One region of the Arthrobacter sp. P4_F10 genome, then DNA from elsewhere that is predicted to be linked to it. Evidence: riboswitches for the same ligand, from Rfam matches in the RefSeq annotation. Region 1 holds a riboswitch; each other region holds the start of a gene.

Region 1 (7,248 bases):
AGGCCGTGGCTGAAGCCGCGGTGCTGGCCGAAGCGGCCGGCTCGGATGAGCCCGTCGCCGCGCGCCGCAAAGCAGCCGACGCCGAAACCGCCGTACCCGAAACTGCTGCCCCCGAAACTGCTGTAAAGGCGCCCGCACGGCGCACCCGTGCCCGCAAGCCTGTTGCCGACCCGGAACCGTTGCCTGCCTTCGCTGAAGAGCCCGAAGCCAACGCGCCTGCCGCGGCAGAGGCTCCCGAGGCGGCCGCTGCTTCCGACGACGCCGCCGTCACGGAGACGGCCACAGAGAAGGTCGCAGAGACGGCCCCAGAGAAGCCGGTCCGGCGCCGCGCCAGCCGTGCCAAGGCCGCACCGAAAGCCGAAGACGTACCCGCAGCAGCGGTCCCGGCCGAAGAAGCCGAGCCGGCAGAAGCCGCCACGGCGGCCGAACCTGCGCAAGCCCCCGCCGCGGCCCAGCCCGAAGAGCCGGAAGCCCTGCCCGAGGAAAGCCCGGCCACGTCGCTGTTCATGGAACCGGGTGCCCTCACTTCCGTGATCTTCCAGGCCCCCGACCTCAGCACCGTGGTGCGCCCGGTCCCCGTTGCCGCAGCAGCAGCGGAGCCCGAGGAGGAAGAAGGCGACGAGGACGAGGACGCCGGCAGCCGCCGTCGACGCCGCAGCCGTGGCCGGCGCGGGCGCACCCGTACGTCCGCCGAGTCCGACACCGAGTCCGAAGGCGCCGAGGACGAGGGCGACGAAGGTTCCGAGGCAACCCTTGAGGATGGCGTGACGTCGCGCCGCCGCCGCCGCCGTCGCCGCGGCGACCAGGACCTGGAACTGACCGGTGGGGAAGGCGACGATCCGCCCAACACGGTGACCCGCGTCCGTGCGCCGCGGGCCATGGCCGAGGCGCCGGTCAACAACCGCGTCACGTCCGTCAAGGGCTCCACCCGCCTGGAAGCCAAGAAGCAGCGACGCCGCGAATCCCGCGACACCGGCCGCCGCCGCACCGTCATCACCGAGGCCGAGTTCCTGGCCCGCCGCGAGTCCGTGGACCGCCAGATGATCGTCCGCCAGCGCGACGACAGAATCCAGATCGGGGTCCTCGAAGACGGCGTCCTGGCCGAACACTTTGTGTCCAAGACCCAGCAGGATTCCCTGATCGGCAACGTCTACCTGGGCAAGGTCCAGAACGTGCTGCCGTCCATGGAAGCCGCATTCGTGGACATCGGCCGCGGCCGCAACGCCGTGCTCTACGCCGGCGAAGTGAACTGGGAGTCCGTCAACCTCGAAGGCAAACAGCGCAGGATCGAGAACGCGCTGAAGTCCGGCGACTCCGTGCTGGTCCAGGTCACCAAGGACCCGGTCGGCCACAAGGGGGCCCGCCTCACCAGCCAGATCTCGCTGCCCGGCCGCTACCTTGTGTACGTGCCCGGCGGCTCCATGACCGGCATCTCCCGCAAGCTGCCCGACGTCGAGCGCAACCGCCTCAAGCGGATCCTCAAGGACCGCCTGCCTGAGGACGCGGGCGTCATTGTCCGCACCGCGGCCGAGGGTGCCTCCGAGGAAGAGCTGACGCACGACATCAACCGGCTCCGCGCGCAGTGGGAGGGCATCGAGAGCCAGTCGACGTCGACCAAAATCCTCGCCCCCGAGCTGCTCTACGGCGAACCTGACCTGACCATCAAGGTGGTCCGCGACGTCTTCAACGAGGACTTCTCCAAGCTGATCGTCTCCGGCGAGGAAGCCTGGGACACCATCGAGGCCTATGTCACCTACGTGGCACCGGACCTCGTGGGCCGGCTCGAGAAGTGGACCAAGGACACGGACATCTTCGCTGCCTGGCGCATCGACGAGCAGATCCACAAGGCCCTGGACCGGAAGGTCTTCCTGCCCTCCGGCGGTTCCCTCGTGATCGACCGCACCGAAGCCATGACCGTGGTGGACGTCAACACCGGCAAGTTCACCGGCTCCGGCGGCAACCTCGAGGAAACCGTCACCAAGAACAACCTGGAAGCGGCCGAGGAAGTCGTCCGGCAGCTGCGCCTGCGCGACATTGGCGGCATCATCGTGATCGACTTCATCGACATGGTGCTCGAATCCAACCGCGACCTCGTGCTGCGCCGCATGGTGGAGTGCCTGGGCCGGGACCGGACCAAGCACCAGGTGGCGGAGGTAACCTCGCTGGGCCTCGTGCAGATGACCCGCAAGCGGATGGGCACCGGGCTGCTGGAAGTCTTCGGCGAACAGTGCGAAACCTGCGCGGGCCGCGGCATCGTCACCCACGACGAGCCGGTGGAACACCGCCGCGCAAACACGGTTGCCGCGGAGCACTATGTGCCGCGCGCCGAGGCCCAGCCTGCTGCCCGCACGGAGCGCAAGAGCCGTCGCCGCGGCAGGGGAGGCCAAGGGCAGGAGACGGCACCGGCCGCACCCGCAGCCGTCCACGCCGAGCCCACCGAGGCCGAACGCCACGCGAAGGCTGAAGCCACCCGGGCCGCGCTGGCCAACATCGCCGCCGCGGCGCACGCCGCGCACCTGCACGACGGGGAGGCAGCCGCTGCCAGCGACGCCGGGGCCCGCAAGGCCGCCGTCGACGCCGTCACGCAGCTCGCGGCCGCCGAAGAGGCAGCCGGACGTCCCGCGACCGTGCTGACGTTTGGCGGTGAGCAGGTGGCCCTGCCGTTCGTCGAGCACGCCGAGGACACGCCGGAACCGGCCCTGACCCTGGACCTGCTGACCGAGGCCTTCGCCAACCTGGGCGACGCCGAGGCCGGCAAGCCGGCCGGGATGGACGCCGTCCAGGCCCCGCTCTCCGCGGCCACCGAGGCACCCGCAGCCGTGCGCACTGCGGAGGCACCGGCTTCGCGGACAGCGGACACCACGGCTCGTGGCCGCCGCGGGCGCCGCAACCGGAGCGCCAGCCGCGCCCAGGGCGCTGCGAACGAGACCTCCGTGGAGCATCGCGAGGCGACTAGGCCGGCCGCGGCCGGATCGGTTCACGAGGCCAAGGCACCCGCCGCGGCCAGGCCGGCGTCCATCCCGGCCGGCAACGAGCCGATCATTCTCGGCGTGGGCGTACCGGCGTCGGAGCTGTAGTCCGCCGCGACTGATCGCTTCCCCGACCGGTCCCGCTCCTGCGTTAACGGGGCAGCCCGGTGGCAACGGCTAGGCTGGAACACTGACACGGGGTGCCGCGCATCAGCCGGCTGAGATCCAGACCCGTTGAACCTGTCCGGTTAGCACCGGCGAAGGGATGTCTGACTTGTCCGCGAGATCGAATCAGTCCGAGTTTCTGCCCAGCGATTGTCAGCCGGCAGGGCCGTCCCCGTCCGTGCCGACCCCGTCCGCACCCCCGCGCATTCCCCGCGTGCTGGCCATCGCCGGCTCCGACCCCTCCGGCGGGGCCGGGATCCAGGCCGACCTGAAGAGCATCGCAGCGAACGGCGGCTACGGCATGGCCGCCATCACGGCCCTGACGGCCCAAAACACCCAGGGCGTGCGCGCCGTCCACGTGCCCCCGGCCGCGTTCCTCACGGCCCAGCTGGACGCCATCAGCGACGACATCGGCATCGACGCCGTCAAGATCGGCATGCTCGGCGACGCCGCGGTGATCGACGCCGTCCGCAGCTGGCTGGAAAAGGTGCGCCCCGACGTCGTCGTCCTGGACCCGGTGATGGTCGCCACCAGCGGCGACCGGCTCCTGCAGGAATCGGCCGAGGCCGCCCTGCAGGCCCTCCTGCCGCTGGCGGACCTCATCACGCCGAACCTCGCCGAACTCGCCATCCTGCTCAAAGAGCCCGCCGCGGCCGACTGGGCTGAGGCCTTGGCGCAGGGCAAACGACTGGCGGCCCTGACCGGCACCACCGTGCTGGTCAAAGGCGGGCACCTCAAGGACGGACACTCCCAGGGCGGCCAGCCCGGGGACGGACCCGTCGACGGCGGCGATGCCGCGGAGGGCGGGAACGGCGCGGGCGCCGGCTGCCCGGATGCATTGGTGAACACCGGGGGCCTGCTCGGCCGGGAAACGGTGGTGGTGCCGGGGGAGCGGATCGCCACGCGCAACAGCCACGGCACCGGCTGCTCCTTGTCCTCGGCCATGGCCACCGTGCAGGCCCGGGTGGGGGACTGGGAAGCGGCGTTGCGGGAGGTCAAGCCGTGGCTGCTGGGCGCGCTCCGCGAAGCCGCGGCCCTGGACGTCGGCTCCGGCAACGGTCCGGTCCATCACTTCCACCACATGCAGCAAACTGGCGATGTGCACGCCCTCAAAGACGACCAACGCGGCCAGGGCAGCCTCGACGGCCACGGTCCGGCGGAGGGCGAGTTCGCCGCTGCCTTGCGCGCAGGGGCCGCGGGCGATCTTGACGCCATCTACGCCCTGGACTTCATCCGCGGGCTGGCCGACGGGACCTTGCCCGAGCACGAGTTCGCGTACTACCTCGCCCAGGACGCCATCTACCTCAACGGCTACTCCCGGGTCCTGGCCCGTGCCGCCGCGATCGCCCCCACCGAGGCGGAGCAGCTGTTCTGGGCCCGTTCCGCACAGACCTGCCTGGAGGTCGAATCAGAGCTGCACCGTTCCTGGCTCAGCACCCGCCCCACTGCCCCCAACCTGGGCCCGGTGACGAAGTCGTACGTGGACCACTTGCTGGCCGCCTCGGTGGCCGGCAGCTACGCGATCCTCGTCGCGGCGGCGCTCCCATGCTTCTGGCTCTACGCCGAGGTCGGGGCCACCCTGCACCGGGAATTCCTTGCCGGCGGCGCCCCCGTGGCACACCCCTACGCCGACTGGCTGCGGACGTACGCCGATGAGGACTTCGCCGCCGCGACCCGGCAGGCCATCGCGTACACGGACACGGCGGCCCGACGGGCATCCGGGAGCGAGCGGGAGGCCATGGCCCTGGCTTTCCGGCAGTCATCGGGCTACGAAGTGGCCTTCTTCGACGCGCCGCGGCTGTACGCCTGACACGACCTGGCCCGCACAGCCGGTACGATGGTGGGGCACGGTTCCGGAAGTCGTTGCGGCAGCACAGCATCAAGACGGTCGAGATCACGGTCAAGAACATTGACACGGTCTTTGCTTCAAGACGTTGTGGCGCCTATCACGGACTACCAGCCGGAACCAGCCTCATTTGCGGCCGAAGGCAAAATTAGCGTATTCTAGATCTTCGGTGCTTACGCCAACACTTGGGTTATGACCCTGAGAACAGCCTGCTTGGAATTCCAAGTGGATTTGTTCCGGGGATAGCTCATGGGTTCCCCCGGGGAATCCACCGGCGTTGAGGCACAGCGTGAGCCGGTCCAAACAATTTGGCCCCAGGTTCCGCACGCAAATCTAGTAATAAACGTCGAGAGAAGTGAGTTCCCCAGTGGTGTACGCGATTGTCCGCGCAGGCGGCCGCCAAGAGAAGGTTTCCGTTGGAGACTTCGTTACCCTGAACCGCGTCCCCGGTGGAGCCGGCAGCACCTTTGAGTTGCCCGCACTGCTCCTGGTGGACGGTGACAAAGTCACGTCTGCTGCTGCGGACCTGGCCAAGGTAACGGTTACGGCTGAGATCCTCGAAGACCTTCGTGGTCCGAAGATCGTCATCCAGAAGTTCAAGAACAAGACCGGTTACAAGAAGCGTCAGGGCCACCGTCAGGAACTGACCAAGGTCAAGATCACCGGTATCAAGTAACTCTTCGTTACTGTTCAGGTTCCAGCAGATTCCCCAGAATTTTTTGAAGGCAGGCATTCCAAATGGCACATAAAAAAGGCGCGAGTTCCACTCGCAACGGTCGTGACTCCAACGCCCAGTACCTCGGCGTCAAGCGCTTCGGTGGCCAGGTAGTTTCCGCAGGCGAGATCATCGTCCGCCAGCGCGGCACCCACTTCCACCCGGGCGCCGGCGTCGGCCGCGGCGGGGACGACACCCTGTTCGCCCTGACCCCCGGTGCTGTCGAATTCGGCACCCGCCGTGGTCGCCGCGTTGTGAACATCGTGGCTGCTGCAGCTGCAGAGTAACAAAACGTTCTAAATCGGTGGGGCGGGCCATTAGGTCCGCTCCACCGGTGTTTTAACCGCATTACAATCATCTTGGGCCCCTTTGTGGGTCCGGGGAACAGCACTGAGGAGATCCACGTGGCGAGCTTTGTAGACCGGGTAGTACTGCACGTATCCGGCGGTACCGGCGGCCACGGCTGTGTCTCCGTTCACCGCGAGAAGTTCAAGCCCCTCGGCGGTCCCGACGGCGGCAACGGCGGCAACGGCGGCGACGTCATCCTGCGCGTCGATCTCCAGACCACCACCTTGCTCGACTACCACCACGCACCCCACCGGCACGCCACCAACGGCGGCCCCGGCATGGGCGACTGGCGCGGCGGCAAGAACGGCGAAACCCTGATCCTTCCGGTGCCCGTAGGTACCGTGGTGAAGTCCAAGTCCGGTGAGGTCCTCGCCGACCTCGTGGGCGAAGGCGACGAATACATCGCCGCCGCCGGCGGCATTGGCGGCCTCGGCAACGCCTCGCTGTCCTCCCAGAAGCGCCGCGCGCCCGGCTTCGCGCTGCTCGGCATCGAGGGTGAATCCAGCGACGTCGTCCTGGAGCTGAAGTCCATCGCTGACATCGCCCTCGTCGGCTTCCCCTCCGCCGGCAAGTCCAGCCTGATCGCCGCCATGTCGGCCGCGCGGCCCAAGATCGCCGACTACCCCTTCACCACCCTCATCCCGAACCTGGGCGTCGTCCAGGCCGGTGAGGTCCGCTTCACCATTGCCGACGTCCCCGGCCTGATCGAGGGCGCCAGCGAGGGCAAGGGCCTCGGCCACCACTTCCTGCGCCACGTCGAGCGCTGCGCAGCCCTCGTGCACGTACTGGACTGCGGCACGCTCGAATCGGACCGCGATCCGCTCTCCGACCTCGCCATCATCGAGGCCGAGCTGGAGAAGTACGCCGTGGACATGAGCTACAGCGGGTCCGACGGCGAAGTGGTTCCGCTGAACCACCGCCCCCGCCTGGTGGCCCTGAACAAGGTGGACCTGCCCGACGGCAAGGACATGGCCGAGTTCGTCCGCCCCGAACTGGAATCCCGCGGCTACAAAGTCTTCGAAATCTCCGCGACGAGCCACGAAGGCCTCCGCCAGCTCGGCTTCGCCATGGCCGAAATCGTCCAGGCCGCCCGCGACGCCGTCGCCGCGACCCCGCCGAAGGTGCAGGCCCCCGTGCTGCGCCCCCGCGCCGTCAACGAGACCGGCTTCACGATCCGCCGCGAAGAGAAAAACCTCGAGCCGCTC
Region 2 (7,248 bases), on a different contig from region 1:
CCGTTGCTCAGGGCCTCGCAGATCACCAGCACGAAGCGGTCGACCAGCCGCCGCAACGGCGCCGTGGAATGGGCGTAGGCGGCGCCGATGGCGGACTGGACTGCGGCTCCCGGCACCGTGCCGTCGAAGTGCGTGTACCCGGCACCGCGGAAAAGCATCCCGGCCGAATGCACAATGGCCAGCTGCCGGGGGTCCGTGGGGTCCAGCGTCCGCAGGTACTCGCCGTAGCGCATTTCCCCGTCCCAGGGCTTGCCGAGAGCGTGGGTCTGGCGGTGGAAGTGCCTCAGTGAAGCCTCATCCGGGGCGGGCATGGTGCGCAGGATGCCGACCTTGCCCTGGAGCATGAGCGCGGCGGCGGCCATCCCGGTCATGAGCGAAATCTGGGCGTTCCAGTCCTCCACCGGCAGCGGCGGGGCCGCCACGATCCGGTAGCCGCCGTCGGGCAGCTGCTGGATTTCCTGTTCCGGCATGTTCAGGCTTGCGCCGCCGCGCAGGCGTTCCAGCTCCACCCGCTTGATGCCTACCTCTTTCAGCAACTGCAGCACTGGCGCCGCGGTGCCGGCGTCGAGCTCGGCCTGGACGCCTTTGTAGCTGAGTTTCGCGCGGCTGCGGACCTGTGCCCGGCGCACGAGGACTGAGGTCACCTCTGCCGCGGCGTCGAGCTCGAACTCCCAGACGAACGCCGCGCAGAGCTGCCCGGCGAGCAGGCTGCCGGCGGCCTCGCTGATGATTTCCGGGTGCAGCGGAATCCGGCCGTCCGGAGTGTAGAAGGTCTGGCCGCGGCGCCGGGTCTCGGCGTCGAGCGCGCCGCCCGGGGCGACAAAGGACGGGACGTCGGCGATGGCGTAGAACACCTTGTAGCCGCCGTCGCTCCGTTCGATGAACAGGGCCTGGTCGAGGTCAGTGGACGATGCCGGATCAATGGTCACGAACTCGACATGTGTGAGGTCCAGGTCCGGCAGCTTGTGCTCGGCCACAGCCGCCTCCGCGTCGCGCAACACGTTCTCGGGGAACGGACCGGGAAGTTCCAGCGTGGTGCGCAGCGCCTTGAGAGCCCCGGCAAGCTGGTTCTGCTGCTCGTGGACACTGGGGGTCAGGCGATGATGGGACACGAAAATCAGGGTAGCCCGATTTCCGCTATTAGTCTTGGATGATGAGCGCAACTGCGGACGATCCTGCCCTCTACAACAGCTTCCTGGCGGATCTGCTGGGAGTCATGGCGTACGGCGAGCTTTCTGCCTTCGAACGGCTGTCCTCGAGCGCCCGGTATTCGCCCACGCTGCATGACCGTGCAGTGCTGGGCAGGATGGCCGTGGACGAGTTCCAGCACTACGAACTCGTCCGCGCCCGGCTCGAGCACATGGGCCTGGACACGGAGGCTGCCATGCTGCCGTTCCAGCCCTCAGTGGACCACTTCCACGAGCGCACGCGCCCGGCGGACTGGTACGAGGCGCTCATGAAGGCCTACGTGATCGACACGGTCTCCGCTGACTTTTACAGCGCCGTCGGCCGGTACGTCGACGCCGGGACCCGGGAGCTGATCGGGCAGGTCCGCTCCACGGGCGAGTCTACGGCCGTGCTGCAGGAGCGTCTCAAGGCGGCCCTCGCCGATGACCCCCGGCTCGCGTCGCGCCTGGCGCTGTGGGCCAGGCGCCTGCTGGGTGAGGTCCTGACCCACGCCCAGCGGGTCAGCCTTGAGCACGAGTTCCTCGCCGGGCTCTCGGGGCTGGACGACGCCGACGCCAGGGAGCTGGTCAGCGGCCTGACGGCCGAACTCGCAGCGAACCATGCGCGCAGGATGGCAGGGCTGGGGCTGGCCGGGTAGGTCCAGTACCGAGCGCGAGCCGCGTTGCCGGCGAGGGTGCAGGCCTGGTTGCCGGCCAGGGTGGCCGCGGCCCGGAACGCCGGCGGGCTTGCGGGCCGGGGAACCTGCCTAGGATTCCGCAGCGTCCAGCGCCGCCAGCAGTGCACCCGCGGCGTGGGCCGGATCAGCGGCGTCGGTGATCGCCCGGACCACCACGATCCGCCGGGCGCCGGCCTGGACTACCTGCTCGACGTTGCTGAGGTCGACCCCGCCGATCGCGAACCACGGCACGACCCCGTCGACTTTGCCGGTGCCGTCCGCTTCCGCCCGGCCGATTGCCTGGGCGGCGTAGCGCACCAGGTCGAGGCCGACGGCGGCGCGTCCCGGCTTGGTGGGCGTCGCCCACACGGGTCCCACACAGAAATAGTCGAGTCCTTTACGGCCTGGTGAGGCGGCAATGGCGGCGTCCACCTGTTTCGGGCTGTGGGTGGACAGGCCGATCACGGCATCCTTGCCCAGGAAGCCGCGGGCGGCGTCGAACGAAATGTCCTTTTGGCCGATATGGAACACCGGCGCCCCGGACAAGGAGGCGATGTCAGCCCGGTCATTGACGGCCCACAGCCGTCCGTGGCGCTGTGCTGCCGCGTGAAGGACCTCCAGGAGTTCGAGTTCCTCCGCCGCCTCGAGCGATTTGTCGCGCAGCTGGATGATGTCAACGCCGCCTGCGAAGGCGGCGTCAACGAAGTCCTCGAAGTCGCCGCGGTCCCTGCGGGCGTCGGTGCAGAGGTAGAGGCGGGCGGTGGTGTGGAGGGGGTCCTGGCTCATGGCACCAGCCTAGTTCCTCTAAACTGGGCGCATACCGCGGGAGCCCGCAGCAGCCATGTCGCCGCTGCACGGCTGAGAGGGCGTCAGAGCCGACCGCTTGACCTGATCCGGCTAGTACCGGCGTAGGGAAGGAATTTTTTTATGGGCTCACGAGCCGGCCGCGCAGCCGAAGCCGCAAATGACGCCGCTTCCAGAGTTTGTGACGCCGGGCCCGGTACCGCAGGGGACATCAGCGCCGAAGGCATCACCACAGACATCACCGCAGACGTTGCCGTGATCGGCGGCGGCGTGATCGGCCACGGCATCGCGTTCGAGGCCAGCCGCGCGGGCCGGTCCGTGGTGCTGATCGATGATGCTCCCGGCAGCGGAGCCAGCTGGGCCGCGGCCGGCATGCTGGCCCCCGTGAGCGAGCTGCACTACCAGGAGGAGCAGCTCCTGGAGCTGATGCTTGAGTCCTCCGGGCTGTGGCCCGGATTCGCTGCCGAAGTCGACGCCGGTGCGGGGATGGACGCCGGTGCCGGGGGCACGGAATGCCGGGCCGGTACCGGCTACCTGACGACGCCGACCCTGGCCGTCGGGGCCGACGCGGCGGACCGGCGCGCGCTCGCGGACCTGAGGGAAGTCCAGCAGGCCTGCGGCCTCACCGTCGAACCGGTGACAGTGCGCGAGGCGCGGAGCCGGGAGCCGCTGCTGAGTCCCGGCATCTCGTGCGCCTTCGACATCCCGGCCGATCACCAGGTGGACCCCCGCCTCCTGATCGCCCGGCTCGCCGGCGTGCTCGGCACGGAGGGCGGGAGTTTGATCCGGCGGCGCGCGGCGGGCCTGCTGTGGCAGGACGGACAGGTTGCGGGCGTACGGCTGGCGGGTGGCGGTTTCGTGCGGGCCGCAGAAACCGTCGTCGCCAACGGGCTCGGCGCCGCCGGGCTCGAGGAGCTGCCCGCCGGACTGGCGCTGCCGCTGCGGCCCGTCTACGGCGACATCCTGCGCCTTCGCGTGCCCCCGCATCTTCAGCCGCTGCTCACCGCAACCGTGCGGGGCATGGTGCGCGGGGTTCCGGTGTACATCGTTCCCCGCCAGGACGGCACCGTGGTGATCGGAGCCACCCAGCGCGAGGACGGACCGTCGAATCCGCATGCCGTATCTGCCGGCGGCATCTACCAGCTGCTGCGGGACGCCCAGCAGCTGGTGCCCGCGGTCGCCGAGCTGGAGCTGCTGGAAGCCACGGCCCGGGCCCGGCCCGGCACCCCGGACAACGCCCCGTTGCTGGGGCGGGTCGCGCGCCCGGGCGGCGGGGACGTCCCGGGACTGATCATCGCCACAGGTTTCTTCCGGCACGGCGTCCTGCTGACCCCCGCCGCTGCCGCCGTATGCCGGCAACTCATGGACGGGACGCCGGACCCGCGCTGGGCCGGGTTCCGCCCCGACCGTTTTTCCCGCATCCCGGATACGTCCGGAGACAGCCCCAACAAGGAAGCAGCATGAACATCAGACTGAACGGAACGGAGCGGAGCGTCGCCGACGGCGCCTCCGTCAGCACACTCGTCAGCCAGCTCACGGGCCGCAGCATCGGCCCCGACGGCCGGGCTGCAGACGGGGGCAAACTCGGTGTCGCCGTGGCCCGCAACGCCGAAGTGGTGCCGCGCAGCCAGTGGCACGCCACGGCGCTCGCCGACGGCGACGACGTCGAACTTGTCACGGCAGTCCAGGGAGGATGACCAGCATGAACGAGACGACGTTGGCAGGAACACCGGCCGTACCGGTGACCGGGGCGGTGGCCGACCCGTTCGTGGTCGACGGCGTGGAGCTCAGCTCCCGCCTCATCATGGGTACCGGCGGTGCGCCGAGCCTGGACGGGCTGGGGGCCGCGCTCGTGGCCTCCGGGACCGAACTGACCACGGTGGCGATGCGCCGCTATTCGCCGGCCGAGACGGGCTCGCTGTTCCAGCTGCTCGAGGACCAGCAGATCCGGGTGCTGCCCAACACGGCCGGCTGTTTCACCGCCAAGGATGCTGTCCTCACCGCCGAGCTGGCCCGGGAGGCCCTGGAAACGGACTGGGTCAAGCTCGAAGTCATTGCCGACGAGCACACCCTGCTGCCGGACGCAGTCGAACTCGTGGACGCCACCGAACAGCTCGTGGCCCGCGGCTTCAAGGTCTTCGCCTACACCAACGACGACCCCGTGCTTGCCCTCCGGCTCGAAAACCTCGGCGCGACGGCCGTGATGCCGCTGGGCGCCCCGATCGGCACCGGTCTGGGCATCCTGAACCCGCACAACATCGAGCTGATCGTCTCGCGCGCGTCCGTGCCCGTGGTGCTGGATGCCGGGATCGGCACGGCCTCGGACGCGGCCCTGGCGATGGAAATCGGCTGCGACGCCGTGCTGCTGGCCACGGCCGTGACCCGGGCGCAGAATCCCGTGCTCATGGGGGAGGCCTTCAAACACGCCGTCATCGCCGGTAGGCTGGCAAAAAAGGCTGGCAGGATCCCGCGCCGCGAGCACGCGCTGGCGTCCTCGGCGATGGAAGGCCGGGCCGAATTCCTCTGAGTCCGGCCGCTCCCGGTAGGCCGCCAGTCTTGTCGGTCAACCAGTCAAGGAGACTGTCATGGCAGCCACGGACGACATCCTCACCCGCCCCCAGCTCGACGAAGCGCTGGCGGGCTTGCCGGACTGGCGGTACCGCCTCGGCGGGCTGGTGACCGTGTACAAGGCGCCGACGGCGGCCGCGGCACTGGAGCTGATCACCGCCGTCGGGCGCCTCGCCGAAGAGCAGAACCACCACCCGGACCTGGACTGGCGCTACAACCGGGTCTTTCTTCGCTACAGTTCCCATGACGCCGGCACCGAGGTGACGCCGAGGGACGTCAAAGCGGCGACGGCGGCCAGCGTGGCGGCCGCCGCAGTCGCTGCCACCGCGCAACCGGGGCTGTACCGGACGGTGGAAGTGGCCATCGATTCGGACAATCCCGCCGGGATTTCGGAGCTCTGGCGGGTCGCCCTCGGTTACCGCAAGGGCAGGTTCGGGGATCTCACCGACCCCTACGGCCGCGGCCCCTCGCTCTGGTTCCAGGAAACCTCCACCCCGAACGCCAACCGCATCCACCTGGACATCCACCGGAGCAAGGCCGAGTCCGGCTCCGTACTGGAGAAGACCGCGGCTACCGGGGCCTCAATGAACCGTGACCACGCACCCAACTGGGTGGTGGTCACGGATGCGCAGGGAAACCGTCTGTGCCTGTGCACCGAAGACGGCCACGGGCCGGACCTGCCGGCGTAGGGCAGCCCCCCTTGACGGGGTAATGCCCGGTCAGAGCTTCAGGATGGTTGTGAGCCGCTCGGTGTCCTGCCGGGTCCGGGTCTTGCCGAGGTACACCACGGCCGCGATCGAGGCCGCAGTGCCCAGGACCATCGGCAGGATCCACGGGATCCAGGTCAGGCCCGGCTGGTACCCGAGCCCGGCGGCAATGAAGATGATCCAGCTCAGCATGCCGACGGTCGCAGCGACTCCGGCTGGGACGCTGACGCCGTATTTCGTGTGCCGCTTGTCGTTAGCCCACACCACGAAGCCCGCAGCAACGGTCACCATGGCAACCACAATCAGAGAAAGCATTCAGGACACCTCACGCTTGTGAAGAAAACGACAGTGAGTAAACGGTAGTGAAGAAAGCGAAGCGGTACCGAAGGATTCAGCCGGGAAGCTGCTCCGACGGCGGCCGCTCGGACGGCGGGGCTAGAGAGCGCCGAAGCCGACGCGGCGGGCCTCTTCTGCTCCGATTTCCACGTAGCCCAGGACATTGGCGGGGACGATCACCAGGCGGCCCTTGTCGTCCTTCAGCCGCAGTTCGCCGCCCTTGGCGATCGCCTCGGCGACTACCTTGGCGACGGTGTCGGCGTCCTGGGTCGATTCGAGGACAAGTTCGCGGCCAATGTTCTGAATACCAATCTTTACTTCCACAGCAAGGCCTCCCAGCCAATCAACGTCCAAAGAATGTCTAAGGTCAATCTCTATTTGTAGTCTAGGTCTCTTTGGGGAAGCGGGAGATTCCGCGCCAAGCTAAACGGTAGATGAGGTCGCTGGCAACATCGAGGTCCAGGTTCCCGTCCGTTTCCAGCCAGTACCGGGCGCTCACGTGGGCCATTCCGGCGAGCCCGCGGCCCAGCAGTTGGGCTTCGAGGTCGGGCAGTTTCGTGTCCTCGGCGATGACGCGCGCGACGGCGTCGGCAAAGGTCTTGTTGAACGTTTCCAGCCGTGCACTGACGTCGGGATCGTTAATCAGGTCCGATTCGAAGACGAGCCGGTGCGCCTGGTCGTCGTGGGCGATGAAGCGGAAGTAGGCGCGCATGACCGCCTGGACGCGTTCGTCATTGTCTGTGGTGGAATTCAGGGCGCCAAGCAGCAGATCGATGAGCTTGCTGAGGTGGCTGTCCAGCAATGCGAGGTAGAGGTCGCGCTTGGAAGGGAAGTGCTGGTACAGCACTGGCTTGCTGACATGGGCGGTCTCGGCGATCTCATCCATGGCGGCGCCGTGGTAGCCGTTCGCGACGAAGACTTCCTGCGCAGCCGCCAGCAGCTGCGCCCGGCGTTCGTCACGGGGGAGGCGGGCCGAACGCTGTCCGCTCC
Region 3 (7,248 bases), on a different contig from region 1:
TCTCGATCTTTTCGACGTGCTGCCGGTTCCACACCGGCTCCAGGAACGTGTTCGCGAAGCGCAGGCCAAGGATGTTCAGGACGGTTGCCTTGCCGAGGAAGTGGTCCACCCGATGGATGTGGTCCTCCGGGACCAGCGCGGCCAGTGTCTTGTTCAGATGCTGCGCGGACTGCTCATCCGAGCCGAACGGCTTCTCCATGACCAGCCGGGTGCCGGCGGGCACGTCCTCGGGAGCCAGCGCCTCGCACGCGCGCTGGCTGACACGCGGCGGCAGGGCGAAGTAGATGGCCACGGGGCCCTCCATCTGCGCCAGCAGCCCGGCGAGCTGGCCTTTGGCCGTGACATCGATTTGGTGGTAGCTGCTCTCCTGGCGGATCCGCTTGAGCTCCCGCTTGCCGTGGGCATCGGCCCGGGAGTTCTCGTCCGCAAAGGACTCCTCGATCCGGCCCAGCCACTGCTCCGGCGTCCAGGGGTCCGATCCCGCTCCGGCCAGGGTGAGGCCGTCGGCGCGGCCCCGGGCCACCAGGCGGGCCAGCCCTGGCAACAGGAGCCTGCCCGTCAGATCGCCTGAGGCGCCCAGGATGAGCAGGGTTTTTACAGTTGTTTGGCTGGTCACCTAAGCCAGCATGCCATCTTGAAGGCGCATCTTGGTACCCTAGATAGTCGAGTCCTGTTGTCGAGGCGGTTCGTCCAGGCGAACACCAGTCGCGACGCTGGCGTGCCGCACCGGCCGCCACCTGTAGATCCACTGAAAGAAGTGCACGGCGCGTGTTCAATTCACTCTCTGACCGGTTGACAGCAACCTTCAAGAATCTGCGTGGCAAAGGCCGCCTGACCGAGGCGGACGTTGACGCCACAGTCCGCGAGATCCGGCGTGCCCTCCTGGACGCCGATGTCGCCGTGCCCGTGGTCCGGGAGTTCACCGGCCGCGTGCGCGAGCGTGCCCTCGGCGCCGAGGTTTCCGGGGCGCTGAACCCGAGCCAGCAGATCGTCAAGATCGTCAACGAGGAGCTCGTGGAGATCCTCGGCGGCGAGACCCGCCGGATCCGCCTCGCCAAGACCGGACCCACCATCATCATGCTGGCCGGCCTGCAGGGCGCCGGCAAGACCACCCTGGCCGGCAAGCTCGCCAAGTGGCTCAAGTCCCAGGGCCACAGCCCCATGCTGGTGGCCTGCGACCTCCAGCGCCCCAACGCCGTCACCCAGCTGCAGGTGGTCGGCCAGCGCGCCGGCGTGCCCGTTTTCGCCCCGCACCCAGGCGCCACGTCCACCGAGCTGGACCACCCTGCCGGCGACCCGGTCGCCGTCGCCCGTGACGGCGTCGAGGAAGCCAAGCGCACCCTCCACGACGTCGTGATCGTGGACACCGCCGGCCGTCTCGGCGTCGACGCCGACATGATGGAGCAGGCGCGCCAGATCCGCCGCGCGATCGTCCCGAACGAAGTCCTGTTCGTGATCGACTCCATGATCGGCCAGGACGCCGTCAACACGGCCGTGGCCTTCGACGAGGGCGTCAACTTCACCGGCATCGTGCTCTCCAAGCTCGACGGCGACGCCCGCGGCGGTGCCGCGCTCTCCGTCGCATCGGTCACCGGCAAGCCGGTCATGTTCGCGTCCACCGGCGAAGGCGTGGACGACTTCGAGCTCTTCCACCCGGACCGCATGGCCTCGCGCATTCTCGACATGGGTGACGTCCTCACCCTGATCGAGCAGGCCGAGAAGTCCTGGGACAAGGATGAAGCCGCCCGGATGGCGAAGAAGTTCGCCGACCAGGAAGACTTCACCCTGGATGACTTCCTCGCCCAGATGCAGCAGATCCGCAACATGGGCTCCATGAAGAAAATGCTCATGATGATGCCGGGCGCGCAGAACATCCGCCAGCAGCTGGAGCAGTTCGACGAGCGCGAGATCGACCGTGTTGAGGCCATTGTCCGGTCCATGACCCCGCACGAGCGCGTTGCTCCGAAGATCATCAACGGCTCCCGCCGGGCCCGCATTGCCCGCGGTTCCGGCGTGCACGTCTCCGAGGTCAACGGACTGCTGGAGCGCTTTGCCCAGGCCCAGAAGATGATGAAGAAGATGGCCGCCGGCGGCGGGATGCCCGGAATGCCGGGGATGCCCGGCATGGGCGGCGGGGCGCGCAAGGGAGCCAAGCCCGCGCCCAAGAAGAAGGCCCGCTCCGGCAACCCGGCCAAGGCAGCGCAGGAACTGCGCGACGCCGAGGTCCGGCGTGCCGCCGGCTCCAAGGCCCTGCCCACCGGGGCATCGTTCGGCCAGCAGGGCGGCGACTTCGATCCGTCCCAGCTGAATTTGCCCAAGGGCTTCGACAAGTTCCTCGGCGGCAGCAAGTAGCCGCAGCTGCTAATGCCGCCGGGACTGTGTCGCCGGCGGCATCAGCACTGAAGTGCCATAGGGTTAGACAATGTTCAAGCAGCGCGTAGTCTTCGTCCACGGGGATGGCAGCTTCGGTGCCGCCGCGTGGCCAAAGCAGCACGGAATGGCGCTGGACTACGACGCCCTGTTCCTGCGGCGGCACGGGTTTGACGCCGTCGCGGAACCCCTCGAATCCAACTTCGCCGCCGACGCCGCAATTGTGCTCGCGTCGCTGGCAGACGACGGCCGCGGCGAGGCCGGCGGCCATGTGGTGGCCCATTCGCAGGGCGCGATCGCCGCGATGATGGCTGCCGTCGAGCGGCCCGACCTCGTCCAGTCGCTCACCCTGGTGGAACCGGCCTGCCTGTCCCTGACCGCGGAGCTTCCCGCCACCGCTGCGCACCGGGCGCTCATGCAGCCGCTCTTCGACGTCCGGCACAACCTCAGCGACGACGACTTCCAGCGGGAGTTCATCCGCCGCGCGTTTGCGGCCGACGCCCCGGGGGCCACGACGCCGGAGGCCCTCCGGGCGGCGCGCCGGCTCCGCCTGCAGGCGCCGCCGTGGGAAGCCCCGCTGCAGATCGTGCCGGGCGTGCCGACGCTGGTCCTGACCGGAGGCTGGGAACCGCTGTATGAGGAAATCGCCGGCTACCTGCGCGAGACCGGCGCCCTGCACCGCACGGCGCCGGGAGGGCACCGGCCCCAGGATTCAGCCGAGGGGGACCGGGCCATCCGCTCGTACATCGCCGAGGTTAGCCGGCACCAGCACGCCCGGGCGTCCTAGGAGGCTGCAGGTTCGCCTACGGCCGGTTCCGGCAGGTAGACCTTGCCGCCCGAGGCGAGGAACTCATTGCTCTTCGCCTGCATTCCGGCCGCCATCTGCGCCAGGGCCGCCTGCGAATCAGCTGAACCGTATTCGTCCCGGATGTCCTGGCTGATCCGCATCGAGCAGAACTTGGGACCGCACATCGAGCAGAAGTGGGCTGTCTTGGCCGGCTCCGCGGGAAGCGTCTCATCGTGGAAGGCCTCCGCCGTCACCGGGTCCAGGGACAGCGCGAACTGGTCCCGCCAGCGGAACTCAAACCGCGCCTTGGACAGGGCATCGTCGCGTTCGTGGGCGCCGGGGTGGCCCTTGGCGAGGTCGGCGGCGTGGGCCGCGATCTTGTAGGTGATCACGCCCGTCTTCACGTCGTCCTTGTTCGGCAGCCCGAGGTGTTCCTTGGGTGTCACGTAGCAGAGCATGGCGGTGCCGAAGCGGGCAATCTCCGTGGCGCCGATCGCCGAGGTGATGTGGTCATACCCCGGTGCGATATCGGTGACCAGCGGCCCGAGCGTATAGAACGGGGCGCCCTTGCAGAGTTCCTGCTGGCGCTCCACGTTTTCCCGGACGAGGTGGAAGGGCACATGTCCCGGGCCCTCCACCATGACCTGCACATCGAACTCCCAGGCCCGCTGCGTGAGCTCGGCCAGCGTGTCCAGCTCGGCGAACTGCGCCGCGTCGTTGGCATCCGCCGTCGCGCCGGGCCGCAGCCCGTCACCCAGGGAGAACGCGACGTCGTACTTCGCGAAGATCTCGCACAGCTCGTCGAAGTGGGTGTAGAGGAAGTTCTCCTGGTGGTGCGCCAGGCACCAGCCGGCCATGATGGAGCCGCCGCGGGAGACGATGCCGGTGACCCGGTTGGCTGTCAGGGGCACGTAGCGCAGCAGCACCCCGGCGTGGATGGTCATGTAGTCCACGCCCTGCTCGCACTGCTCGATCACGGTGTCCCGGAAGATCTCCCAGGTCAGGGCATTCGCCTCACCGTTGACCTTCTCCAGCGCCTGGTAGATCGGGACCGTGCCGATGGGGACGGGGGAGTTGCGGATGATCCATTCGCGTGTCGTGTGGATGTCGTCCCCGGTGGAGAGGTCCATGACCGTGTCCGCGCCCCACTGGGTGGCCCACTGGAGTTTGTCCACCTCCTCGGCGATGGAACTGGTCACGGCGGAGTTGCCGATATTGGCGTTGATTTTCACCAGGAACGCCTTGCCGATGATCATCGGCTCGGATTCGGGGTGGTTGACGTTGTTGGGAATGATCGCCCGCCCCGCGGCCACCTCGCTGCGGACCAGCTCCACATCGCAGTTCTCCCGCAGCGCGACGAACCGCATTTCCTGTGTGATGACACCGTCCCGGGCGTAGCGCATCTGCGTGACGGTCTTGCCCTCAACGGCGCGCCGCGGCACCGGCCGGCCGCCCCGCCACTCGGCCGACGCCGCACCCCGGCGCACCGCCGACTTGCCGTCGTCGAGCAGCTCCCGTTCCCGGCCGGCGTAGGTTTCGGTGTCCGCCCTGGCCTCAATCCAGGATGCCCGGAAGGGCTCCAGCCCGCGGACCGGATCGCTGCCGGGGCCGGCGGTGCGGTAGACCCGGAAGGGTGCGTTCCCGACGCCGCCCGGTGAGGGTTCCAGGGCAATCTCGGTCACCGGGACGCGGATGCCATGGTCCGGGTCCGTGGTGAAGGCCAGCGAGTGGGACTTCAGCGACTGCGTGGCGGCTGCAGGCTCATTTTGGGCTGACTCAATTTGGACGGGCTCGATTTGGGCAGGGCTGTGCTGGGTCAATTGGGTATTCACGAAAATACTCACTTCCTTCGCCGGCATTACCCGGACAGGTTCAACGGTCGCAGGCTGCGTCAGCCCGATCTCAGCCCCTGCAGGGGGCACCCGTGTGGTCGTAGACGAAGCTACCACGTGCCTGTCGACGGCTGTGGAGTATGACGCGGCCGGCGGACCGCGGTGTTAGCTTGGCATTGTGACTGTGCCCGGGGCCGCGGCCCGGATCAGGACGGCGACGCCGGAAGACCTTCCGGCGCTGCCGGTTCTCGAGGCCGCAGCAGACCGCATCCTCGAAGCGGAGCCGGGGGACCAGGCGCTCCCGGCTCCGGCGTTGACGACGCCGGTCGAGCCGCGCTTCATACTTGTCGCCGGAAACCCGCCCGTAGGATTTGCCCGCGTTGACGAACTCGGCGGCCAGGCCCACCTGGAGCAACTCTCCGTGCAGCCGGACTTCGGCGGGCGGGGGATCGGCCGGTCCGTGGTGGAGGCGGCCATCGATGCGGCCCGGAGTCGTGGCTGTTTATCGATGACGCTTAGCACCTTCGCGGACATTCCGTTCAATGGGCCGTTTTACGCGAGCTGCGGTTTCGAGGAATTCGCCCAGCCGGGCCAGGCGTTGGCTGCCCTGCGGGTGCACGAAGCGCAGCTGGGGCTGGATGATCTGGGCCGGCGGGTTGTCATGCGGATTAGGCTTAGGCCATGACCGGCATCATCGAATTCAGCGGCCCCATCCTCACGGCCGCGGACCAGGAACGCCGCGGACTTTGGTCGGTGGACGGACTGCTGACCTTCCGCCGCCCGGCAGCCGCGCCGGAGACCGTGCTGGACGGCTGGGTCATTCCCGGGTTCGTGGACGCACACTGCCACATCGGCCTGGGCCCGGGCGGGGACGTTTCCGAGGACACCGCCGAATCCCAGGCCCTGGCGGACCGGGACGCCGGGACGCTGCTGGTCCGAGATGCCGGCGCGGTCCACGACACCCGCTGGCTCCAGCAGCGGGCGGACCTTCCCCGGATCATCCGCTCCGGCCGGCACCTCGGCAGGACCCGGCGCTACCTGCCGGGCCTGGCCATCGAGGTCCAGCCGGAGGATCTCGTAGAGGCGGTGCGGAAGCAGGCCCGCGCGGGCGACGGCTGGGTCAAGCTCGTGGGGGACTGGATCGACCGCGACGCCGGCGACCTGGCGGCCAGCTTTCCCGCCCGGACGGTCAAGGACGCCGTCCAGGCCGCCCACGATGAAGGGGCCCGGGTCACCGCGCACTGCTTCGCCGAAGACACCCTGGATGACATGCTCGACGCCGGGATCGACTGCATCGAGCACGGCACCGGGCTGCTGCCCCGGCACTTGCCGCGCTTCCTCGACCAAGGCGTCCCGATCGTGCCCACTCTGATCAACATCGCCACGTTCCCGGACATCGCCACGCGGGCGGAGGCCAAGTTCCCCCGCTACGCCGCCCACATGCGCTCGCTGTGGGAACGGCGGGCTGAACGGGTCCTCGAAGCCTACGAGGCCGGGGTGGCCATCTATGCCGGCACCGACGCCGGCAGCGTGATCAGGCACGGCCGGATCGTGGACGAGATCCATGCCCTGCACGCCGCCGGCCTGCCCGCAGCAGCCGCCCTCGACGCGGCGGCCTGGTCCGCGAGGACGTGGCTCGGCGCGGACGGCATCGCCGAAGGGGCCAGCGCCGACGTCCTGGTATGCGCCGAAGACCCCCGGCAGCACCTCGGCACCCTCGCGGGCCTACAGCACATTGTGCTGAGGGGGCACTTCATCCGTTAGGAATAAATTGAAGCTTCAAGTAATTTTACCCTATACGAAAGGTCGCCGATACCCGGTGGCCGCAAGACACCGGAGCGTTTCGATGACCCAAGAATCCAGCACCCAGGATCTCCTTCCGGCCGAACTCAGCATGGGCACCGTGATGCTCAAGGTCGGCGACATGAAGCTCATGACCGATTACTACCAGCGGGCCCTCGGCCTGGAAATTGTGGCCGAACAGGACGGCGGCCTCTACCTCGGACGCAAGCGCAAGCCGCTGGTCCACCTGGCGCCCGCCCCCGGCCTGAACATTCCCTCCCGCGGCGAGGCCGGGCTCTTCCACACCGCCCTGCTCTTCGAGGACCAGCACTCCCTGGCGGCTACCGTGGCCACCGCGGCCCAGTATGAGCCCCAGTCCTTCACGGGCAGCGCGGACCACCTTGTCAGCGAGGCGTTCTACTTCAACGACCCCGAGGGCAACGGCATCGAGCTGTACTGGGACCGGCCGCGGGAAGC
Region 4 (7,248 bases), on a different contig from region 1:
CGAGCAGGACGGATCCGGCGTCGGGCGCCAGGATGGCGGTGCTCCAGCCGCCCAGCGCCGCCGCGAGGATCAGCGGCCAGCCGCGCTGCCACAGCAAGGCCAGGGTCAGGCCGGCCAGCGGCAGGAGCAGCAGTTCGAAGGCCAGCGCCACCGACGCCGAGACCCAGTCAATGGACAGCGCCAGGACCAGCGTGATCAGGGTGACCGCGGTGAACTTGGCGAGCGGGTTGGCGCGGGTCAGCAGCGCATGGTTGCCGCGCAGGCTCAGTGCGTCCCTCATGGCGAGGCCCCCTCCGGCAGCTCAAGATCCGGGCCGGGAGCATCCGCGGCGGCAGTTTCCCGCGGCCGGAGTCGGAGTTCGGTGCCGCCGAGGACGGCGCTGAATTCGGCGTCATGCGTCACGGAGACGACGGCGGTGCCGGCGTCGAGCAGCTCGGACAGGAACGAGGCGAGTTCGGCCCAGGTATTGGCGTCCTGGCCGAAGGTGGGCTCGTCCAGGACGAGCACCTGCGGGTGCGCGGCCAGCACGGTGGCTACCGAAAGGCGGCGCTTCTCGCCGCCGGAAAGCGTGTAGGGGTTGGCCTCCACGAGTTCGCTGAGCCGCAGCCGTTCCAGCAGCTCGTCCACGCGGTCTGCGCCGTAGCCGAGGTGGCGGGGGCCGAACATGAGCTCGTCCAGGACCTTGCCGGTGACGAACTGGTGCTCGGGTTCCTGGAACACGGTGCCTATCCTGGCGATCAGCTGCTGGGCCTTCCACCGGTACGGATCGGTTCCGGCATCACCGCTGAGCTTCGGCGCGGCCGAGACCGTTCCGGCAACGGGCCGCAGGAGCCCGGCCAGCGTCAGCGCCAGGGTGGACTTCCCCGCGCCGTTCGGTCCCGTGATGGTCAGGGCCTCGCCGGCGTGGACCTGGACGGAAACTCCGGACTGGACCGGACGCGGCGCGATCGTGCGGAAGCCGTCGCGCAGCCCGGCCCGCCGCGGCCGCTCGCGTGACACCGCGAGCCCGTCGGCCGCGAGCAGGAGCTGACCTGCGTCCCGTGCCGGCAGCCGCAACCGCGTCGCCGGGACGTAGCCCGGCACCCAGACGCCCGCACCGATGAGCATGTCCCGCGCCTCGGCCAGGACCCGGTCCGGCGGTCCGTCAATCAGCACGGCGGAGTCCGTGGCGGACCCGGGCTGCAGCACCACGATCCTGTCCACCAGGTCTTTCCAGACCCCCACCCGGTGCTCCACGACCACCAGGGTGGCGCCGGTCTTGTCCAGGCAGCGGCCCACAGCGTCGCGGACCTCCAGGACGCCGGCGGGGTCGAGGTTGGCGGTCGGCTCGTCGAGCAGCAGCAGCCCCGGCCGCATCGCAAGGATCCCGGCGAGCGCCAGCCGTTGCTTTTGTCCGCCGGAGAGTGCCGACGTCGGGTGGTCCAGCGGCAGCCGGCCCAGCCCGACGTCGTCGAGTGCCTCGCGCACGCGCGGCCAGATCTCCGCCGCCGGGACGGCGAGGTTCTCCGCACCGAAGGCGACGTCGTCGCCGAGGCGGGAAAGCACCACCTGGGTTTCCGGGTCCTGCTGCACAAGCCCGGCGCGGCCGCGCTGCGCCCGTGGCGGGGCACCGTCGATCAGCAGGCTTCCGGTCTCGTCTGAGTCTTCGGAGTCGCCGGCCGGCCCCGAGGCGCCGGCCGCGCCGTCGCCCAGCACGCCGGCCAGGGCGTGGAGCAGCGTCGATTTGCCGGCGCCGGAGGGGCCCAGCAGGAGCACGCGCTCCCCCGGCCGGATGTCCAGCTCAAGGCCGCTGACGGCGGGCCGGGGCCTTCCGGCGTGCCGCCAGCCCCAGCCGCGGGCCGTGACGGCGGCCGGCCGGACGCCTGTTGAAGATCTCATGGGTGCTCTGCAGAGTTCAGGATAAGAGGGTTCTGGAGAAGCGATCAGGAGAAAACAGGCTCCGTGGCGGCCTTGCGGGAGGCAAAGGAGCCCAGCACTCCGGTCTTGGCCAGGCCGCGGGTGGCGAGCCAGGACAGTCCGCCGGCAATCACTGCGCCGGAGATTGTGGTGAAGGCGATGTAGGCGAGCTTGTCCCCGGCTGCGTAGGCGATGTTCCAGCCCCACGGCAGGAAGGAATCGTTGAGGCCGCAGAACAGGCCCGCGCCGGCTCCGGCGAGCAGGGACACCGGCAGGTTGAACTTCTTATAGAGGAAGGCCGCGAAGACCAGTTCCGCGCCGAGGCCCTGCAGGATGCCGGAGATCAGCACCGTGGTGCCGTACTGCGAGCCCATGATGAGCTCGCCCGTGGCCGCGACGGTTTCGCAGAAGAGCGCTGCGCCCGGCTTGCGGATGATGAGCATGCCCAGCACCGCCGGGATCATCCAGCCGCCGGCGTAGAGTCCGCTGAGCGGCGGGTAGAGCGCGTTGACCGGGACCGAAATGAGGTTCGCGCCCTGGGACCAGGCCCAGAAGATGACGCCGCCGGCAACGGCGATCAACGCGGCCACCACAATGTCCACCACACGCCAGGTGTAGTTGCGCCGGGCCGATGATGGGCTGGCGGAACCATGCTGTGCTGAAATATCTGTCATGTCGTCCTCCTGAGGAACAGGAGGGGAGGGTGCTCCGGCCGGCTTCGGCTTCCGCCGCCCTCCGCGCACCCTGAGAACTCGACTCCCTTGCGCCGGTACTAACCGGATCAGGTTCGAGGGTCTGCGGCTGCCCGCACTCTCAGCGCCCACCTAAGGTTTCCCCGGATTTTTCCGGTGATGCCCGACGGCGGCGCTCCCCTGTCGTAAATTGTTTCGCCCTTGTGGGCTGGCTCAGTTTACACCCGGAGGGCCGGGTTTTCAGTGGTGTGCCGTCACAATCCGGGACGGGGCAAAGCAGGTCTCCGCGGCCGGGAACGCCCCGCTTGGTAGAGTCGACGTGTCGGACACCCGGACCCGCCAGCGGGCGGCCTCGTCACCCACCGGAAAGCTGGATTATTTTGACGCAGACACCAGCCACACAAGATCCCTCCGGGGAATACGACCCTGACTCGAGGGAGCCGCAGCCGCAGGGATCCCTGGCGGTGCTCATCGGCCGGGTACTGGCCGAGATGGACGCGCTCCAGTTCGCGTCGTTCAGCAAGGACGACGCCCTGGACCTCGGGCTCCTCCTTGTCGAGCTGGGCAGGCAACGCTCGCTGCCCATCGCGGTCGACATCACCAAGGGCGAGCAGGTGCTCTTCCACGCAGCGCTGGACGGTGCCACGCCGGACAATGAGCGCTGGATCAACGCCAAGAAGCGGACCGCCATGCGGTACGAGGTCCCGTCCCTGCTGGTGGGCCTCCGGGCCCGCGCTGCCGGCGGAATGATCGAGGACAACGCCTGGTGGGACCAGACGGAGTTCGCCGCCCACGGCGGGGCGTTCCCCATTTACGTGCGCGGCACGGGCGCCGTCGCCGTCGTCACCGTCTCCGGCCTGCCCCAGAAGGCGGACCACGAACTCGTGGTCGAGGCCCTGCGGATGGTCCTCACACCGGAACGCTAGGCTAGGGAGAGACCCAGTTCCCGTCCCAAGGAGACCGAAGAATGAACATCATCATCAAGCTGCTCGGCACCGGCATCAGCCTCCTGGCCGGCTTTGCCGGCACCAAGCTGGTGGACACCATCTGGGAAAAGTCCACGGGCAACAAGCCGCCCAAGGGCCACGACGACGACGTCCCCACCACGCTGCGCTCGGCCCTGACGTTCGCCCTGATCTCCGCATCGGTCAGCGCCATCATCCAGGTGCTCGCCAACCGCGGCACCCAGCGCGCGATCACCCGCTTCGCCAAGACCCAGGACATCGTCTGACCGGACTCGACTAGCGGCGGCGCCGGTCGAAGCGTCGGTCGAAGCGTCGGTCGATGTGCCGGGCTGCCGCGCCGGTCACCGAACGGGCTCAGCGGCCGGCTTCGTCGTCGTCGTCCACTCCGTGTTTGGCCGCCTGCTGGCCCGCTGCCTGTTGAACTACGGCCTCGAGCTCGTCGGAGCTCAGCAGCTCCGGATGCAGGTGCTTGGTCCGGTAGCCGGCCCGGCCCACCATGTGGGCCGACACGGGGACGGTGAGCAGCTGGAAGAGCCAGGCCACCACCAGGACGGGCCACACCCACCAGCTGCGCATCTGCAGGCCAAGCGCCGCCAACAGCAGGAACAGGCCGAGGACCTGCGGCTTGGTGGCGGCGTGCATCCTGCTCATGAGGTCCGGGAACCGCAACAGCCCGATCGCGGCGCCGAGTGACATGAGCGCGCCGGTCACCATGAACACGGCGGAGACGGCATCGATCACTGTTTCAGGATTCACGGACGCTCTCCCTTCTCTCAGCCACGAACCGGGCCACAGTGACCGAGCCGACGAACCCGATGAGGGAAATCGCAACGAGCAGCATCAGGTTGTTGAGGTGCCGGTTGACGGCCATGTCGATGCACAGGGCCGCCCCGAAAATGGCCAGCAGCACGTCGGCGGCGAGAACCCGGTCCAGCAGCGAGGGGCCCCGCCCGATCCGGACGATCGCCCCCGCGGCGGCCAGGGAAAGTACGACGGCGGTCACCGTCAGGACGGTCTGCATCATGCGGCGATCTCCTGTGTGAGGGCGGACAGTTCGTCTTTGGTCCCCATGATCCTGATCAGCCCGGCCTCGGTGTCCCGGACCTCCTTGCGCAGCTTGGCCGCGTCCTCGGCATTGCGGACGTTGATGCCGTGGATGTAGAGCGTGGACGTTGACCTGTCCACCTCCACCACGAGGGATCCCGGAATCAGCGAGATCACATGCCCGGTGGCAGTGACCAGGAGGTCGGAATGGCTCCGAAGCGGCACGGCGACAATGGCGCTGACCACGTTGGGGCCGCGGACCACGGCGAGGTACAGGACCTGGAAGCTTGCCGCGACGACCTTTCCGAGGAAGATGAGGGCGAAGGGCACGGCGCGGAGCACGTTGAAGCGGCCGCCGAGCTCCACGGGGGGCAGATAGAAGATGCGCGCCACAAGCACGGCGATGAGGGCCCCGAAGAGGAGATTGCCCGGGCTGAAGTTCTGCCACAGCGCGCCCCAGACAAAAACGAGCCACACCAGCAGCGGCAGTTCCTGGCGCAGCGAGATCCTTTTCCGGTTCATTTGCCGCCACCCTGCAACTCGCCCTGCCCGGGCTGGGCCGCCGGAGGCACCGGCGGCACCGGCGCGTCCTCGCCAAGCACGGCCTGGATATAGGAGGACCTGTCCAGCATCTCCTCGGCGGACTGGTCGGCCACCCTGAACAGCGGCCCGGCGAAGACGGTCAGGGCCACGCCAAAGACCACCAGGCCCAGGGTGGAGCCCACCATGGTGCGGGGCAGCAGGGTCACGTTCGTCCTCCCGGCCCGGTCCCCGGTGGCGGAGTCGGCCGGTGCCGCCAGGAGCACCGGATCGGGGTGCTCAGCGTCCTCGGGCTTGCGCCAGAACGCCCGGTTCCAGACCCTCGCGATAGCCAGCAGGGTCAGCAGGCTCGTCAGCACGCCACCGATCACCAGGGCGTAGGCCAGCGGTGTGCCCAGTTCGACGCCTGCCTGTAGCAGCCCCAGCTTGCCCAGGAAACCCGAGAACGGCGGGATTCCGGCCAGGTTCATGGCGGGAATGAAGAACAGGACCCCCAAGACCGGGGAGAGCTTGGCCAGCCCGGCCACGCGGTCCATGGATGAGCTGCCGCCGCGGCGTTCAATCAGGCCGGTCACCAGGAACAGGCTGGTCTGGATGGTGATGTGGTGGGCCACGTAGAACACCGCGGCGCCCAGGCCGGCCACCGTGGACATGGCCAGGCCGAACACCATGTAGCCAATGTGGCTGACCAGCGTGAAGGACAAGAGCCTCTTGATGTCGCTTTGGGCCAGGGCGCCGAGGATACCCACCACCATGGTCAGCAGCGCCGCGACCATGAGCGGGGCGTTGAGCGCATCCCCCGGGAAAAGCAGCGTCTCCGTGCGGACCATCGCATACACGCCCACCTTGGTCAGCAGCCCGGCAAACACCGCGGTGACGGGGGCCGGTGCAGTGGGGTAGGAGTCGGGGAGCCAGAAGGACAGCGGGAAGACGGCGGCCTTGATGCCGAAGGCCACCAGCAGCATGACGTGCAGCAGCGTCCGGGTGCCTTGGTCGAGGTCCCCGAGCTTGATGGCGAGATCCGCCATATTGATGGTTCCGGTGGCGCCGTAGACCATGGCGATCGCGATCAGGAACAGTACCGAGGACACGACGGAAACCACCACGTAGGTCACGCCGGCCCGGATGCGCGGGCCCGTGCCGCCGAGGGTGATGAGCACGTAGCTGGCCGTCAGCAGAATCTCAAAGCCGACGTAGAGGTTGAAGAGGTCTCCGGAGAGGAAGGCGTTCGACACCCCGGCCACGAGGATCAGGTAGGTCGGGTGGAAGATCGAGACCGGCGCGTCGCGGTCGCCGTCGGCCATGCCCTGTCCCGTTGCGTAGATCAGCACCGCAAGGCTCACGGTCGAGGACACCACGAGCATGAGCGAGGAGAACTGGTCCACCACCAGCACGATGCCCCAGGGCGGCAGCCAGCCGCCGATGTCCACCGCGGCCGTCCCGCCTTCCCAGACGGAGGCCAGCAGCCAGCACTCCAGCAGCAGGGTCAGGGTCAGGACGGCGATGCTGATCGCGCGCTGGGCCCGGGTGTGATGGATGAGCAGGAACGTCAGGGCGGCGCCCAGGATGGGGAGTACGACGGCGAGCGGGGCAAAGCTGGTGATGTTCACTCTTCGCCTCCTTCCGGGCTGGGGTCAACGTTCAGGGAACCGGGCTGCTCTTCAGAGGCGGCCTTGTCGGCCCGCACGGGGCGGTCACCGGACATGACCGCGGCCGTGCCGCCCCCTGTGCCGGGAGCGGGAGCGGAGGCTGTGGCCTTGTCTATGGTTCCGGCGCCGTCGGAGCCGACCATGGCCAGCGGGAACTCTGACGTCTCGGCCGGGATCACGGAGTCGTCCTCGGCATCGAAGCTGGGCGTTTCTGCGACGCGGCGGTCCTCGGCGTCGTCCTGGATTTCATCCTGGCGGGCCAGGACCCAGGTGCGGTAGATGATGCCCAGCATAAACGCCGTGACGGCGAAGGAGATCACGATCGAAGTCAGGATCAGGGCCTGCGGCAGGGGGTCGTTGTAGTCCCCCGCCGGGGTGTCCTTGTCGAAGATCGGCGCCAGCCCGGCGTAGCCGCCGGTGGCGAGGATCAGCAGGTTGGTGGCGTTGGCCAGCAGCATGAGG

The links. Region 1 has a riboswitch for thiamine pyrophosphate ahead of AC1DR1_RS15275 (bifunctional hydroxymethylpyrimidine kinase/phosphomethylpyrimidine kinase). Riboswitches for the same ligand answer to the same signal wherever they lie in the genome.
Region 2: another riboswitch for thiamine pyrophosphate. It lies ahead of thiO (glycine oxidase ThiO); the one in region 1 lies ahead of AC1DR1_RS15275 (bifunctional hydroxymethylpyrimidine kinase/phosphomethylpyrimidine kinase).
Region 3: another riboswitch for thiamine pyrophosphate. It lies ahead of thiC (phosphomethylpyrimidine synthase ThiC); the one in region 1 lies ahead of AC1DR1_RS15275 (bifunctional hydroxymethylpyrimidine kinase/phosphomethylpyrimidine kinase).
Region 4: another riboswitch for thiamine pyrophosphate. It lies ahead of AC1DR1_RS14885 (ECF transporter S component); the one in region 1 lies ahead of AC1DR1_RS15275 (bifunctional hydroxymethylpyrimidine kinase/phosphomethylpyrimidine kinase).

Annotation. Positions count from the first base shown of each region.
Region 1 covers NZ_JBFUJJ010000015.1:44,700-51,947, forward strand. Annotated here, with positions in the region: gene AC1DR1_RS15270 (Rne/Rng family ribonuclease) at 1-3,077, shown strand, start outside; TPP riboswitch at 3,156-3,252, shown strand; gene AC1DR1_RS15275 (bifunctional hydroxymethylpyrimidine kinase/phosphomethylpyrimidine kinase) at 3,235-4,944, shown strand; gene rplU (50S ribosomal protein L21) at 5,348-5,656, shown strand; gene rpmA (50S ribosomal protein L27) at 5,719-5,982, shown strand; gene obgE (GTPase ObgE) at 6,100-7,248, shown strand, end outside.
Region 2 covers NZ_JBFUJJ010000002.1:431,459-438,706, reverse strand. Annotated here, with positions in the region: gene AC1DR1_RS04885 (RNB domain-containing ribonuclease) at 1-1,112, opposite strand, end outside; gene AC1DR1_RS04880 (ferritin-like fold-containing protein) at 1,151-1,825, shown strand; gene thiE (thiamine phosphate synthase) at 1,934-2,629, opposite strand; TPP riboswitch at 2,656-2,776, shown strand; gene thiO (glycine oxidase ThiO) at 2,771-4,111, shown strand; gene thiS (sulfur carrier protein ThiS) at 4,108-4,344, shown strand; gene AC1DR1_RS04860 (thiazole synthase) at 4,350-5,174, shown strand; gene AC1DR1_RS04855 (4a-hydroxytetrahydrobiopterin dehydratase) at 5,233-5,904, shown strand; gene AC1DR1_RS04850 (hypothetical protein) at 5,935-6,237, opposite strand; gene AC1DR1_RS04845 (DUF3107 domain-containing protein) at 6,358-6,582, opposite strand; gene AC1DR1_RS04840 (TetR/AcrR family transcriptional regulator) at 6,644-7,248, opposite strand, start outside.
Region 3 covers NZ_JBFUJJ010000002.1:20,948-28,195, reverse strand. Annotated here, with positions in the region: gene AC1DR1_RS03065 (glucose-6-phosphate dehydrogenase) at 1-616, opposite strand, end outside; gene ffh (signal recognition particle protein) at 769-2,352, shown strand; gene AC1DR1_RS03055 (alpha/beta fold hydrolase) at 2,423-3,157, shown strand; gene thiC (phosphomethylpyrimidine synthase ThiC) at 3,154-4,989, opposite strand; TPP riboswitch at 4,985-5,093, opposite strand; gene AC1DR1_RS03045 (GNAT family N-acetyltransferase) at 5,168-5,674, shown strand; gene AC1DR1_RS03040 (amidohydrolase family protein) at 5,671-6,753, shown strand; gene AC1DR1_RS03035 (VOC family protein) at 6,836-7,248, shown strand, end outside.
Region 4 covers NZ_JBFUJJ010000014.1:61,523-68,770, reverse strand. Annotated here, with positions in the region: gene AC1DR1_RS14895 (energy-coupling factor transporter transmembrane component T family protein) at 1-280, opposite strand, end outside; gene AC1DR1_RS14890 (ABC transporter ATP-binding protein) at 277-1,878, opposite strand; gene AC1DR1_RS14885 (ECF transporter S component) at 1,923-2,570, opposite strand; TPP riboswitch at 2,637-2,780, opposite strand; gene AC1DR1_RS14880 (heme-degrading domain-containing protein) at 2,969-3,514, shown strand; gene AC1DR1_RS14875 (DUF4235 domain-containing protein) at 3,556-3,819, shown strand; gene mnhG (monovalent cation/H(+) antiporter subunit G) at 3,908-4,309, opposite strand; gene AC1DR1_RS14865 (MrpF/PhaF family protein) at 4,299-4,577, opposite strand; gene AC1DR1_RS14860 (Na+/H+ antiporter subunit E) at 4,574-5,119, opposite strand; gene AC1DR1_RS14855 (Na+/H+ antiporter subunit D) at 5,116-6,747, opposite strand; gene AC1DR1_RS14850 (Na(+)/H(+) antiporter subunit C) at 6,744-7,248, opposite strand, start outside.